Linked DNA regions of Cryptosporangium arvum DSM 44712. The protein of the gene in region 1 interacts with the protein of each later gene in a pairwise test. Links are inferred from orthologs where the notes say so. Each region holds a gene or a part of one and is shown on either strand. Other genes may lie near its edges.

The links.
Region 2: the proteins of clpS (region 1) and CRYAR_RS42030 interact in binary tests that used the Escherichia coli proteins (3 or more experiments, as listed by UniProt). The link is inferred for Cryptosporangium arvum DSM 44712 from one-to-one orthologs.

What each region holds. Positions count from the first base shown.
Region 1 is NZ_KK073874.1:1,250,441-1,257,533, reverse strand. The notes cover bases 2,045-4,784. They hold clpS (ATP-dependent Clp protease adapter ClpS), read right to left. Parts: upstream 3,690-4,784; coding sequence 3,399-3,689; downstream 2,045-3,398. Other genes in these bases: CRYAR_RS05740 (nicotinate phosphoribosyltransferase), read left to right, coding at 3,773-4,784; CRYAR_RS42780 (DUF2017 family protein), read right to left, coding at 2,738-3,397; CRYAR_RS05755 (M67 family metallopeptidase), read right to left, coding at 2,286-2,690; CRYAR_RS05760 (MoaD/ThiS family protein), read right to left, coding at 2,045-2,178. Also shown: CRYAR_RS05770 (YqjF family protein), read left to right, coding at 36-752; CRYAR_RS05765 (PLP-dependent cysteine synthase family protein), read right to left, coding at 901-1,851; more of CRYAR_RS05760, read right to left, coding at 1,903-2,044; more of CRYAR_RS05740, read left to right, coding at 4,785-5,041; CRYAR_RS05735 (isochorismatase family protein), read left to right, coding at 5,051-5,623; CRYAR_RS05730 (hypothetical protein), read right to left, coding at 5,592-6,137; CRYAR_RS05725 (sensor histidine kinase), read left to right, coding at 6,315-7,093. UniProt on the Escherichia coli protein: Involved in the modulation of the specificity of the ClpAP-mediated ATP-dependent protein degradation.
Region 2 is NZ_KK073874.1:9,113,538-9,120,718, reverse strand. The notes cover bases 2,562-5,389. They hold CRYAR_RS42030 (Dps family protein), read right to left. Parts: upstream 4,296-5,389; coding sequence 3,828-4,295; downstream 2,562-3,827. Other genes in these bases: CRYAR_RS44430 (GTPase), read right to left, coding at 4,405-5,389; CRYAR_RS42035 (TetR family transcriptional regulator), read left to right, coding at 3,094-3,642; CRYAR_RS42040 (class I SAM-dependent methyltransferase), read left to right, coding at 2,562-3,110. In the rest of the region: CRYAR_RS42055 (hypothetical protein), read right to left, coding at 1-395; CRYAR_RS42050 (DsbA family oxidoreductase), read right to left, coding at 477-1,112; CRYAR_RS42045 (phosphoribosylaminoimidazolesuccinocarboxamide synthase), read right to left, coding at 1,118-1,957; more of CRYAR_RS42040, read left to right, coding at 2,040-2,561; more of CRYAR_RS44430, read right to left, coding at 5,390-7,181.

The sequences.
Region 1 (7,093 bases):
ATATTGAGACGAGGAGCAGGTGGCACACTGGGGACATGGACGTCGAAGCCGTGACGCTCACGACCCCCCGGGTGATTCGGCGAGCGATCATGACGCAGTGGTGGCGTGATCTGGCGTTCCTGCACTGGCCGGTCGACCCCGAGGTCGTGGCACCGCTGCTGCCGCCGGGCACCCGGCCCGACACGCTCGGCGGCGTGACCTACGTGGGGCTGATCGGGTTCACGATGGACCGCGTCGGGCTCGGCGTCGGGGTACCGTACTTCGGGCATTTCGCCGAGACCAACGTGCGGCTCTACTCGGTCGACGCCGCCGGCCGCCGCGGCGTGGTGTTCCGCTCGCTCGACGCCGCTCGGCTACTGCCCGTGGTCGTCGGACGCGCGCTCTTCGGGCTGAACTACGTCTGGTCGGCGATGAGCGTCCGCCGGCGGCCGGACGGCGCGTACACGTACCGCAGCGTCCGACGCTGGCCGGGCGCCGGCCCCGACGCGGCGTTCACCGTGCTCCCGGGCGATCCCGCGCCACCCGACCCGCTCAACGACTTCCTCACCGCGCGCTGGGGCCTGCACACCGTCCTGCGCGGGAGAACGATCTACCTACCGAACGAACACCCAGCCTGGCCGCTACGGAGCGCAACCTTGGTCGACCTGGACGAAACCCTCCTCCGCTCCGCCGGCCTCCCCACCCTCGAAGGCCCACCCCCCAGCGTCCTCTTCAGCCCAGGCGTCCCCGTCCGATTCGGCAAACCCGCGTAGTTGAGCATGTCGAGCGCCGCCAGGCGCGAGGGCCTGAACCTGGAGCCCGCCCAGGGCGGCGCTGCCGATCCAGCGCGAGGTCGCCTCGTATAACTGATACTCAAGACCTCGCGCTGGCTCGGCAGCGTCGTCCTGGGCGGGCCGCCCACTAAGCCCAGAGTTGGCCTTCTAGGGCGGCTTCGGCCTCGGCCAGGGTGCCGGCGTACGCACCGGTGGAGAGGTACTTCCAGCCCGCGTCGCAGACCACGAAGACGATGTCGGCGCGCTGTTCGGCCTTCACGGCCTTGTGCGCGGTGGCCAGCGCCGCGTGCAGGATCGCCCCGGTGGAGAGACCGGCGAAGATGCCTTCCACCTCGATGAGCTGCCGGGTGCGCAGCAGCGCGTCCCGTGGCCCCACCGAGAAGCGGGTGGTGAGCACGCTGGCGTCGTACAGCTCCGGCACGAAGCCCTCGTCGATGTTGCGCAGCCCGTAGACGAGCTCGCCGTACCGCGGCTCGGCCGCGATGATCTGCACGTCGGGCACCTTCTCGCGCAGGAAACGCCCGGTTCCCATCAGCGTCCCGGTGGTGCCGAGACCGGCGACGAAGTGCGTGATCGTCGGGCAGTCGCGGAGGATCTCGGGCCCGGTCGTCTCGTAGTGGGCGCGCGCGTTGGCCGGGTTGCCGTACTGGTAGAGCATCTTCCAGTCGGGGTGTTCCTCGGCCAGCTGCTTGGCCATCGCGACGGCCTGGTTGGAACCGCCGGCCGCCGGTGAGGAGATGATCTCGGCCCCGTACATGCCGAGCAGCTGACGACGCTCGATCGACGTGTTCTCCGGCATCACGCAGATCAGCCGGTAGCCCTTGAGCTTCGCGGCCATCGCCAGCGAGATGCCGGTGTTGCCGCTCGTCGGTTCGAGGATCGTGTCGCCGGGGCGCAGGCGCCCTTCCTGCTCGGCCTCGGCGATCATGTAGATCGCCGGGCGGTCCTTCACCGAACCGGTCGGGTTCCGGTCTTCGAGCTTCGCCCACAGGCGGACGTCCTCGCTGGGGGAGAGCCGCGGCAGTCCGACCAGCGGGGTGTCACCGAGCGCGTCGAGCAGAGAGTCGTACCGGGTCATGCCAGCCCCCTTCGGACGGCGCGGGGGCCGCCGGGCCCCCGCGGACGAGACTCAGCCGCCGGCCACCGCAGGGAGAACGGTTACCTCGTCGCCGTCCTTCAAACCGGTCTCCAGCGCTCCGGTGAATCGCACGTCCTCGTCGTTGACGTAGACGTTGACGAAGCGGTGGAGCGAGCCCTCGTCGGTGACCAGGCGGCCGCGCAGGCCCGGGTACTTGCCGTCCAGGTCGCCGATCAGCGCCTCGAGCGTGGCGCCCTCACCCTGAACGGTCTTCTCGCCACCGGTGTAGGTGCGCAAAATGGTCGGAATGCGTACTTCAATGGCCATGGAACACTCCTGGAAATAGCTGAAACGGGAAGCCGGACGTCAGCGAAGACGACAGTCGTAGACAACCTCGACCGGCGTGTGCGCGAACAAGTACGACTGCGTCGGAGTCATGCGATTTCCACCGGCTCCTCCGTCACCACACCGTCGACGATGCGGAACGAACGGAACTCGACCCGGTCTTCTTCGCGAGTCGACACCAGCACGTAGTGCGCGCCGGGCTCGTTCGCGTACGAGATGTCGGTACGCGACGGGTACGCCTCGGTCGCGGTGTGCGAGTGGTAGATGACGACGGGTTCTTCGTCCCGATCGTCCATGTCCCGGTAGAGCTTCAGCAGATCAGTGGAGTCGAACTCGTAGAACGTGGGCGACCGCGCCGCGTTGAGCATCGGGATGAACCGAACCGGCCGATCGCTGCCGGCGGGGCCGGCCACCACGCCGCACGCCTCGTCGGGGTGGTCACGGCGGGCGTGCGCCACGATGGCGTCCTGGATGGCCCGGTCGAGTTTCAACACGCCCACCAGCGTACCCAGCGCATCCGACGGAGAAGTGGTGAGCTGCGCTACTCCGGATCGAGCGCGTCGACCAGACTGGCCTGCAATCCGGTCAGGAACTGATAAAGCGACAGCCCCAGCACCCGCGCCCCGGTCGGATCCGAGCCCGCGGCGGCGTCCAGCTCGGCCAGCGGATCGGTGTCGCCCTCGATCTCCAGCGCGGTGCCGAGCATCAACCGGGCGTCGTTCAGCGCCAGCAGCCACGCTTCCGCCCGCTCGGCGTCCAGGCGGACCTCGCCGCCCTCGAACGGCAGGTCGTCGAGGATGACGCCGGCGTTGCCGATCTTCTCCTCACGCAACGAGGACTCGGTGAGGCTGCGCAGCTCGGCGGCCGACTCCGGGTCGTCCCGGTACCCGTCCGGGAAGAGCCGGGCCAGCACCGGATCGAGGCTCGGCCCGGCGACCCCGTCTTCCACCAGCTCGATCTCGAGATCCTCGGGGTCCGGTTCGACCTTGTCGAAGTCGTCGAAGACGTCGAAGGGTTCCCGGGGCGCCTCGGAGGCCCGGCCGAGCGAGCCCGGTCCCAGGTCGAGGCTCATGACGCCACGCCGGTCTCCGGCCTGGATGAGCCCGGCGACCTGCGCGACGACCAACCCGACCGCCTGCGCCTCCTCGGCACTCAGGCGAAGCGTCAGAGCGCTGTCCGAACGTGTGAAGCCATAGGTCATGTCAATCCTGCTGCAGCGTGGCCCAGAGCCCGTGCGAATGCAGCCGGGCGACATCGAGCTCCATCTTTTCGCGGGAGCCGGAGGACACGACTGCGCGGCCTTTCTGGTGGACGTCGAGCATGAGCTGGGTGGCTTTGGGCTTGTCGTAGCCGAAAAGCTTCTGGAAGACGTACGTCACGTACGACATCAGGTTGACCGGATCGTCCCAGACGACAGTGACCCACGGCTTCTGCTGCGCGGGCCTTTCTGCGGTGCTCGGCGTCTCCGCCGGAGCGACCAGAGGAGCGGTCATGAACCCCATCGTGCCATCGCTTGAAGTTCTCGCAACAACCCCGGCCAACAAGTATTCGATGAGCTGCTCGTACGCTGGTGTGCATGGGGACAGCACTGCTGACCGACCACTACGAGCTCACGATGCTGGCCTCCGCGCTGCGCGACGGATCGGCCCACCGTGAATGCGTGTTCGAGGTGTTCGCACGCCGGTTGCCGAAGGAGCGTCGCTTCGGCGTCGTCGGTGGCACCGGCCGCGTGCTGGACGCCCTGGTCGACTTCCGGTTCGACGCCGACGACCTCGATTTCCTGCGCAGCGCGGGCGCGGTCGACGACGAGACCGCCGCCTGGCTCGCGGACTACCGCTTCAGCGGCGACATCGACGGGTATCCCGAGGGGGAGCTCTACTTCCCCGGCTCGCCGGTCCTCACCGTCCGCGGCACGTTCGCCGAGGCCGTGCTGCTGGAGACGCTCGCGCTCTCGATCCTCAACCACGACTCGGCGATCGCCACCGCGGCCGCCCGGATGGTGATCGCGGCCAGCGACCGGCCGCTCATCGAGATGGGGTCGCGCCGCACCCACGAGGAAGCGGCCGTGGCGTCCGCGCGCGCCGCCTACCTGGCCGGATTCACCGCCACGTCGAACCTCGAGGCCGGCCGCCGCTACGGCATCCCCACCACCGGCACCAGCGCGCACGCGTTCACGCTGCTGCACGACACCGAGAAGGCCGCGTTCGACGGCCAACTCGCCGCGCTCGGCGTCGGCACGACGATGCTCGTCGACACCTACGACATCACCGCGGGTATCCGCACGGCGATCGAGGTCGCCGGCCCGGAGCTGGGCGCGGTACGCATCGACTCCGGTGACCTCGGCGTCCTCGCCGTCCAGGCCCGCCAGCAGCTGGACTCGCTCGGCGCGACCGGCACGCGGATCGTCGTCTCCGGCGATCTCGACGAGTACTCGATCGCGGCGCTCGCGGTCGCTCCGGTCGACGCGTACGGTGCCGGCACGTCGGTCGTCACCGGCTCGGGCGCGCCGACCGCGGGCATGGTCTACAAGCTGGTCGAGGTCGACGGCCGGCCGGTGGCCAAGCGCAGCGAGAACAAAGCGTCGCGCGGCGGGCGCAAGACCTCGGTGCGGCGGTACCGGTCCACCGGCACCGCGGTCGAGGAAGTGATCTCGCTGTCCTCGCCGGAGCTGGGTGAGCACGACCGCCCGCTCCAGGTTCCGCTGGTGCGCTCCGGTGTCCGCACCGCGGAGGCCCCGAACCTGCTCGCCTCCCGGGACCACCTGGAGAAAGCGCTCGTGACGCTCCCGTGGGAGGGCCTGAGCCTGTCCGCGGGCGACCCTGCCCTCCCGGTCATTTTCAGTTAGGGGTATCCGATGGCCCGTGCGTTGATCGTCGTCGACGTCCAGAACGACTTCTGCGAGGGCGGTTCGCTCGCCGTCACCGGTGGCGCCGGGGTCGCGACCGCCATCTCGGCCGCGCTGACCGCCGACGCCCGGCAGTGGGACCGGGTCGTCGCCACCCGCGACCACCACATCGACCCCGGCCACCACTTCTCCGATCAGCCCGACTTCGTCGACACCTGGCCGGCCCACACGGTCGTGGGCACCGGCGGTGTCGAGCTGCACCCCAACTTCGAGACCACGCGCGTCGAGGCGATCTTCGACAAGGGCGAGTACGCGGCGGCGTACTCCGGCTTCGAGGGGCTCTCCGAGGGCAAGACCCTCACCGACTGGCTCCGGGAGCACGACGTGACCGAAGTGGACGTCGTCGGCATCGCGACCGACCACTGCGTACGGGCCACCGCGCTGGACGCCGCCCGCAACGGCTTCGCCACGACCGTCCTGCTCGACCTGACGGCCGGTGTCGCCGCCCCCACCACGCAGCGCGCGCTCACCGAGCTCGAGCAGGCCGGCGTCACGCTCGTGGGTGAGCCGGTCGTGTCTTAGGGAACACCGTGTAGGTCAGCGCGACGATGCCCCAGATGACCACGATCCTCGGGAGCACGGACAACGTCCCGCCGAGCGCCTCGGTGCGCTCGGCGTCGTCGACCAGGCGGATCGCGCCGAACAGCAGCGCACCGGAGATCCCGCACGCGATCACCGCGCGCAACCACAGCTTCCACTCGTGGACCGCGCGCGGAGTGCCGTACTTCGGCGGTCCGGTCGGCGCCGGGCCGCCGGCGAAGCGGTGGGCGAAGCGTTCGTCGGCCCAGCGCACCATCATCGGGCCGAAGGCCACCGAGAACCCGATGTACAGCGCGGCCAGCCCGTGGCTCCAGTCCGCCGTCGCTCCCCCGCGCAGGTCGATCACCGCGGCGACCAGCGCGACCAGGTCGACGAACGCGGTGGCCACCAGGAGCGCCGCACCCAGCCGCTTCTGCCGCAGCAGGTATCTGGCGGCCAGGCCCGCGCCGAGCAGGACCCAGAACCCGATTTCGCACCCGATGATGACGACGACCATGCTCACCAGCATTCCGGCGCCGAGGCGCCGCGGCGTCGGCCCGGACGACGAACTGCCCGTACGCCGTCCGATGCACGTTCCCGGGTCCGGTCACTACATCCTTCGGCGGACGACGGTCGAGCGCACACCGTAGGTCCGGTCGAGGCGGCGTCCCGATCGCCGTGGTCGAATCGGACCATGCGGCTGGGCGGGTGGGAACTGCGGGCGCGTGACGTGGCCTCGGCTCTCGGCGTGTTCGTCGGCGGCCTGCTGCTGTTCAAGTTCGGGTATCCGCTGAAGTCCTGGGTCGGCGTGGCGACGCTCGGAGCCTCCGCGGTGTCGCTGCTGTTCATCCGCAGCTACGCCTGGTTCAGCCTGACGATCGCCGCGGTCGCGTTGACGATCGACTGGATCGTCGGCCCGAACCTGCTCACGATCTGCGTCTTCGCGAACGCGGCCTACGTCGTCACCGAGCAGGGGTCGGCCCGGGTCGGCCGCGCGATGATGATCGGCTCGGTCGCAGCGGTGCTGATCTTCACCGGCGTCGGGCTCGTCATCGAGGGTGAGCTGACCGGCGTGCTGCTCGGCGTCCAGGCCGCGTTGTTCACGGTGTTGCCGGTGGACACCGCGATGACCGTCCGGCGCCACCGCCAGACCGCGGCGGCCGAGCGGGAACGCGCGGAGCAGACCGCGCGGCTGGCGGAGCTCGACCAGCGTGCCGCCGTCACCGCTGAACGCACCCGGGTGGCCCGCGACCTGCACGACCTCGTCGCCAACGACCTGAGCGTGATCGCGCTGCACTCCACCGCCGCGCTAGCCCGTGACGACCACGGCGACACGACCCGCCGATCGCTCGAGCTGATCCGCAAGCACAGCGTCGACGGGCTGGCCGAGATGCGGCACCTGATCGACGTCCTCCGGGCCGGCGATGGTGCCGATTCGCCCGCCGAGGCGCGCCTGGATCAACTCGACGCGCT
Region 2 (7,181 bases), 7.9 Mb from region 1 along the record:
ATGCGTGGCCGCAGCACGGGCGGGCGGTTGCTCGGCGGTTCGGGTGCCGGCTCCTCGTCGTCGTCCGGCGGCGGGCTCAGCTCCGCGACCAGCTTCTCCAGGTCCTCGGAGACGGACGGGTCCACGAGCATCGCCTGGAGCAGCAGTTGTTGCGCGCGGCTCTGCTGGTCGTGGGTGACCTGATCGACCAGGCCTGCGGGTGCGTGCGCGATCGCCTGGTTGGTTTCCTCGAGGAGCTCCGACTGGACCTCCTCGCGGCCGCGGTGACCGTGTCCGAGGATCTTGACGAACTGGTTCTTCACCGCGGCCCAGCTCTCGGTGCCCGCGGCGGCCACGATCACCGGGCCACCGGAGGCGGCGACGCGATGCAGCGTCGCCATGAGATGCGGGTCCATGAGGTCAACCTTGACCCCGACCGGTGAGCCGGGGCAAGGAGACACTCACGTCCGTTCGACTATCACTCCTGGTAACAGGGGTTAGGAGCGGCCGTGGGCCGTTGCCAGCGCCTCCGCGAACACCTCGGTGGGCTGGGCCCCGGAGACGCCGTACTTCATGTCGAGGACGTAGAACGGCACGCCGCTGATCCCGAGCTCACGTGCCTGGCTCTCGTCGGCGCGCACGGCGTCGGCGTACCGGGTTTTGTCGTTGAGGACCTCTCGAGCCCGGTCCGGGTCGAGCCCGGCGCCTGCGGCGAGCTCGACCAGCGCGTCGACCGTGTGCACGGACTTCGCCTCACCGAAGTGCACGGCGTAGGCGTGGTCGAGCAGTTCCTGCTGATTCCCTTGCTCGGCGGCCCAATGCGCGAGGCGGTGGAAGTCGAACGTGTTGCCGGCGTGCCGACCGTGGTCGTAGGCGAGCCCTTCGGCGGCCGCGGTGTCCTCGAGACGCTTCTCCGCCGCCTCCACCTGGGCCTTCGGCATCCCGAACTTGCCGATGAGCATCTCGGTGACCGGCACGGTCTTGTCGGTCGGATGGCTCGGGTCGAGCTCGAACGAGTGATAGACCACCTCGACGTCGTCGCGGTGCTCGAACGCGGCGAGCGCGTTCTCGAACCGGCGCTTGCCGACGTAGCACCAGGGGCAGCCGATGTCCGACCAGATGTCTACACGCATGACAGCTATAGTTGCCCGTTCAACCACTTATTCCCGGTCAGGCGCTCGTAGCCTTCGACGTACCGGGCCTGGGTGGCCTTGACGATGTCGTCGGGGATCTCCGGTGCGGGCGGCTGCTTGTTCCACCCGGTGCTCGTCGCCCAGTCGCGGACGAACTGCTTGTCGTACGAGCGCTGCGGGCGGCCGGGCTCCCACTCGTCCCGGGGCCAGAAGCGTGACGAGTCCGACGTGAGGACCTCGTCGGCGAGCACGAGCGTTCCGTCGGGTGCCCAGCCGAACTCGACCTTGGTGTCGGCGACGATGATGCCCCGCTCGGCGGCCAGGTCGGCACCGCGCCGGTAGATCTCGAGCGTGAGGTCGCGCAGCCGGTTCGCCTCGTCCGCGCCGACGATGTTCTGGACCTCGTCGAACGAGATCGGCTCGTCGTGGCCCTCGGTCGCCTTCGTGGACGGGGTGAAGATCGGTTCCGGCAGTTTGTCGCCGTCGACCAGGCCGGGCGGCAACTCGATCCCGGACACCGTCCTGGTCTGCTGGTACTCGGTGAGCCCGCCACCGGTGAGGTAGCCCCGGGCGACGCACTCCACCGGAGCCATGCGCAGACGACGGCAGCGGATCGCGCGGCCGGCCCACCGGGTGGGGACGTCAGTGCTGATGACGTGGTTCGGGACCACGTCGTGAAGCTGGTCGAACCACCAGAGCGAGAGCTGGGTGAGGATCGCACCCTTGTCGGGGATCGGCGTGGGGAGCACGACGTCGTAGACCGACACGCGGTCGGACGCCACCAGGATCAGGTCGTCTCCGTCCAGGTAGACGTCCCGAACCTTGCCGGAATGAAGTAGCTCCACGGTCCGTCCCTCTCGTCGCTAGTTGCTCCTTGAGGCTAGTGCAGGACTATAAAAATGGACGTTCATTCATTATTCTGGGTCGGTGCTGGCTACCGGTAGTAGGACCGCGGTTCACGTGGCGCTGTTCCGTGCGCTGGAGTCGGCGCGCCGGGACGGCCTGTTCCACGATTCGTACGCCCGGCTGTTCCTTCCGCGCGGCTACCGAGCGGCGGTGTGGGCGGCCCGGTTCCGGCCCGTCGGGCGGCGGTTGGAGCGCTACATCGACTTCCGGTGGGGCGGCCCGCGCGCGTCCGCGGTGGTTCGGACCCGGTTGATCGACGACTGGGTCGGCGATGCCGTCCGCCGGGGCGCTCGGCAGGCGCTCGTGTTGGGGGCCGGGTTCGACAGCCGCGCGCACCGGCTTCCGGCGCTGGAGTACGTCGACGTGTTCGAGGTCGATCATCCGGCGACCCAGGCGGTGAAGAAGCAGGTCGTGACGGGACACGGGCGGGACGACGTCCGCTTCGTGCCGTTGGATTTCCTTCGCGACTCGTTGGCGGCGGCGCTGGTTTCGGCGGGCTTCTCCTCCTCGGCGCGAACCGTGGTGGTGTGGGAGGGCGTGACGAACTACCTCACCGAGGCGGCCGTCGACGAGATGCTCCGGTACCTCGGCGGGGCGTTGCCTGCGGGTAGCGAGGTGATTTTCACGTACGTCGACCGGGTGGCGCTGGACGCCGGGGTGGCGGATGCCTGGCGCGGGGCGGTCACGGCGGTGGGGGAGCCGTGGACGTTCGGGTTCGATCCGGCTTTGTTGGGGCGGTACTTGGAGGAGCGGGGGTTGTTGCTGGCGGAGGATGTTTCGACGCGGGACGTGGCGCGGTTGTACGGACGGCCGGACACGGCGGCGGAGTTCTACCGGATCGCGCGGGTTCGCGTGAGCGCCGACGATGGGGGCGGCGTTTCGCAGTCGGGCGCGGCCGGAGACGCGGTCGTACCGGCGGGTGTCGCCGAAGGCGGGACTGTGCGGGCGGGTGTCGCCGAGGGCGGGGCTGATGTCGCCGAGGGCGGGGCTGAGGCAGTGGCTGTGCGTGCGGAGGGCGAATCGGCTGTGCGGGCCGACGGGGGTACGGAGAACCGGATCGGGCGGGCGGGTGCGCATGCCGAAGGTGAGTGAGGCGCATCTGCAGGCGCGGCGGCAGCAGATCCTCGACGCGGCGGCCGCGTGCTTCGCGCGGGACGGCTTTCATCGCACGTCGATGCAGGACATCGTGCGGGAGTGCGGGATCAGCGCCGGGCTGGTGTACCGGTACTTCTCCAGCAAGGACGAGATGATCACCGAGATCGTCCGCGAATGGCACGCACACCGCGCTTCGGCGTTGACCTCCGGGGACGGCGCCGGGGCGTATCTGGAACTGCTGCGTGAGATCGGTACGCCGGAAGCGCCGGATGCGCGCCTGGCCCTGCAGGTGTGGGCCGAGTCGGTCCGCTCCGAGGAGTTGCGAGCACTCGCGCGAGACGGGATCGAGCAGGCGTGCGAGGCGGTACGGGGGCAGGTGCCGCCCGGGATGGATCCGGATGCGTTGATCCGCGTCTTCATCGCGGTCTACCAGGGCCTGCTGGTCCAGACGGCGTGGGACGAGCAGCTGGACAACGAGGCTTTTGTCAACGCTGTGGCGGAGATCGTCCGCCGGCTGATGGGGCGGTAGGCGCACGGTGGGGCTGCGCGGCGGTGGGGCTGCGCGGTAGGGCGCTTGTGTCGGGGTGCCGTGAGGTGTGGCGGCAGGCGGAGGCCTTTGCGACCGCCTGGTTGGGCCGGGCGAGATGCCGCGAGGCGGGCGCCCGGTGTTCGGGGCCCGCCTCGTGCGGTTCGGCGCTCGACGAACCTCGGGGGTCAGCGCGTCTGGGCGCGGAGCATCCAGAGGTGCTTCTCCAAGCCCGTGACGATCTGCACGACCAGGTCGTGCGAGACCGCGTCCTTCTCCTCGAGCGTGGGGAGCGTCTCCCGAGCCCGGGCGGCGACCGCGGCCACCTCGTCGGCTACCAGCGCGATCGTTTCCTGGGCGTCGAGCCAACCGGTGCGGAAATCCGCGACCGGTGACTTCGCCACTGCGGCGGGGCGGCCGTCGATGGTGATCTCGAGCGTGACGGCCCGCTCGGCGGCGTCGTCGGAGTAGGTCCTGACGTCGGCGAGGACCTCGTCGAGCTGCTCGTGGACCTGCTTGAAGGTGGCGCCCTGCACGTGCCAGTGCGCCTGCTTCAGGTTGAGCGACAGGGCGATCAGATCGACCGCGACACCTTCGAGGAGGTGACCCACCTCGGAGCGGATGGTTTCGTCCAGGGCGGTGGAACGCGTACCCATATCGAATCCCTCCTAGGGGCGAATATTTCGTGTCCCTAACAGAGGTGACCGGCCTGGAGCTGCGGAAACTGGCTCGAACGTCACACGAAACGAGGCGCGCCCCGGGAATTCAGCGCTGGCCGGGGACTCGGGAATCGTCGTCGGACGGGCCGGAGGACGGGCGGCCGAACGGGTCGTCGCCGTCGTCGGCGGTTGCCCACCAGCGGTCGACCACGTCGGCTGACTCCTTGCGTCGGTTGAAGAACCCGCGCAGGCCCTTGCGCCCGGACTGTTCCGCTTGGTCTTCCCGCAGTGCCTCGGATCCCGAAGAAGGGGCAGTGTCCGGGTCGGGCCGGGACGGATCGGAGCGTCGAGACGGTCGGTCGGCGGGCTCGCGAGTCGACGGGCCGCCGGGGGCGTACCCGTCTGCGGGCGCGTTCGGGCGGGTGCGGGCCCAGACCACCTCGGGGTCGGCTTCGACCTCGGGGCGCGGCGGGGGCGCCGGGGGAAGCTTGGGTCCGCTGCGACGGAGGTGCGGCGACCGCGACGGCCCCCCGTCCTCCGCCGCGCCGGAACGAGCCGTGTCCAGCTCGGCTCCGGCCCGCGCCGCCCGGGCGCCCAACCGCGCAGCAGCCGAGTCCGCGCCCAGCCGACCCGAGGCCGCCCCGTCGCCAGGCCGTGCCGCAGCGGAATCCGCACCGGGCCGCACCGCCGACGGATCCACACCGGGTCGTAGCGCGGACGGATCGCCGGGTCGTAGCGCCGACGGATCCCCGCCGGGACGACCCGGAGACGTCGGGCGCGCGGTCAGCGAGTCGGAACCCGAACGCTCAGGTGAGGAGCCGCCCGGGCGTTGGGTCGGGAAGCCGGCGTTCGGCTGCCCGGACCTCGAAGGAGACGAGATCGGAGTGCCGGGGCGCGGCAGGCCCGGAATCGGCGGGGACCCCACCGGTGGCGGGGGAGTGTTCGCGCCCGGGAACGGACGTAACCCGGGCGCGACCGGAGGCGTCGCCGGGGCCGGGGGGATCGCGCCGCGACGCACGGCGTCGGGGCGCGGCGGCGGAGGGACACTTCCCGCCCATCCCGGCGCGGCCGGCCGCGACGTCTCGGAGCGACCAGCACCGGACAGCGGACGATCAGGCTCGGACAGCGGACGATCGGGCTCGGGCGGCGGTGGGGAAGCCGGGCGGTCGGGATTGCCGGGCGGGGTCGAGTGGGTCATCGCCTGTCCCGTCTCCGGCTCGACGGCGCCGGAAGGTGTCGGGGCGCTCGTCGAGGCCGCCTCGGAGAACATCGTGCTCGGCCGGACGGGCCGGGGACCGACCAGACCGGGCCGCTCAGTGGTCGTGTCCGGCGCCGGGTGGGCGGCCGGGCGCTCGAACGGGTCCGGATAGTTCGACGCCGGCGGGAGCGGCCCCAACCCACTCGGCGCCTCCGCCTCGACGTCCGGGCCGGATTCCGCAGCGGGCGCGGTATCTAAGCCGGTGGAGATGCCGAACTCGAGCAGCGCGTCGCGCACCTGCGCGTAGGCGCTGAGTTCGGCTCGCACCGGACCCAGCACCCGATCGCGGGCAACCGTGGTGACCGCGTCGAGCACGGCCTGCTCGGCCCGGAGACGAGCCTGCCGCGCGCCTCGCCGCGCCACGATCATGCCGACCACGTGCAGGACGGGGCCCAGCACCAGCCCACCGAACAGCAGCGTCAGCGGCACCACCAGGTCGCCGACCTCGAGGGCGTCGCCGACCGCGGCCGCGATGGCCAGCCCCAGCGTCCACGCCAGGCCGCCGAGCAGCGCCAACACCATCAGGTACTGGACCGCCCGGTACCCCCACCACCACAGCGGACGGCGGGCGAGCCCCAGGTCGGCGGTGGCGACCGCCCGATCGAGCGCGTCGGGCAGCTGATCGATCTCGGAGCGGGCCGCGCGGTGCACGAGCCGCGGCCACGGATCGGGCAGCGCCTCGGCTGTCTCGTCGGCGAGGAGGCGGAGCGACTCCTCGACCGCGGGGAGCTGCACCGGGTGCAGCACGGCCGGCCGCGCGGTCGTGCGGCGTCGCGTCTTGGTGGCGTTCTCACGCAGCGGTGCCAGCGGATCGGACTTCGTCCGGCCGAACCAGTGGATCAACGGCCAGCCGAAGCTGCGGCTCGCGGTGAACTTGAAGCCCCGCTCGACCGCCTCGCCGACGGCACCGACGCCTGCGGCCTCGGCCAGCGTCGTGTACAGGCGCTTGGCCGCGGCACGGTCGACGCCTTCGCGAACCTCCGGCCCGGCCAGCGGCGCGAGTTCGTCGGCCACGGTGTCGAGGTCGGCGGCGAGCCGACGCACCGCGGCCTGGCGGGACGACACGGTGGCGGTGATGCGGTCTTTCAGCTCGGGCATGCCGTCGCCGCGCAGCGCCGAGAGCGGCACCAGCGGCACACCGCGCAGCCCGTCGGCGTCGAGCAGCCTGCGGACGTCGGCCAGGCACGCCTCGGTCTCCGCGCTGCTGAGCATGTCGACCTGGTTGAGCACCACGAGCGTGACACCGGCGTGCCGGGACAGGCGGCGCAGGTACCGCGAGTGCACGGCCTCGTCCGCGTACTTCTGCGGATCGAGAACCCAGACCAGCAGATCGACGAGCTCCACCAGCCGGTCGACCTCGAGGCGGTGGGCCAGCTGGGTGGAGTCGTGGTCGGGCAGGTCGAGCAGGACCAGGCCGCGGAGCTCGGCCTGGGAATCGGCGTCGAGCGCGCTCTCCCGGCCGGTGCGGTTGTCGTACGGGATGCTCAACCAGTCGAGCAGCGGGCCGGCGCCGTCGGGCCCCCAGACGCAGGCGTGGGGCGCGTTCGTCACCGGACGGCGGACGCCGACCTCGGACAGGTCGAGGCCGGCGAGCGCGTTGTAGATCGACGACTTGCCGCTGCCGG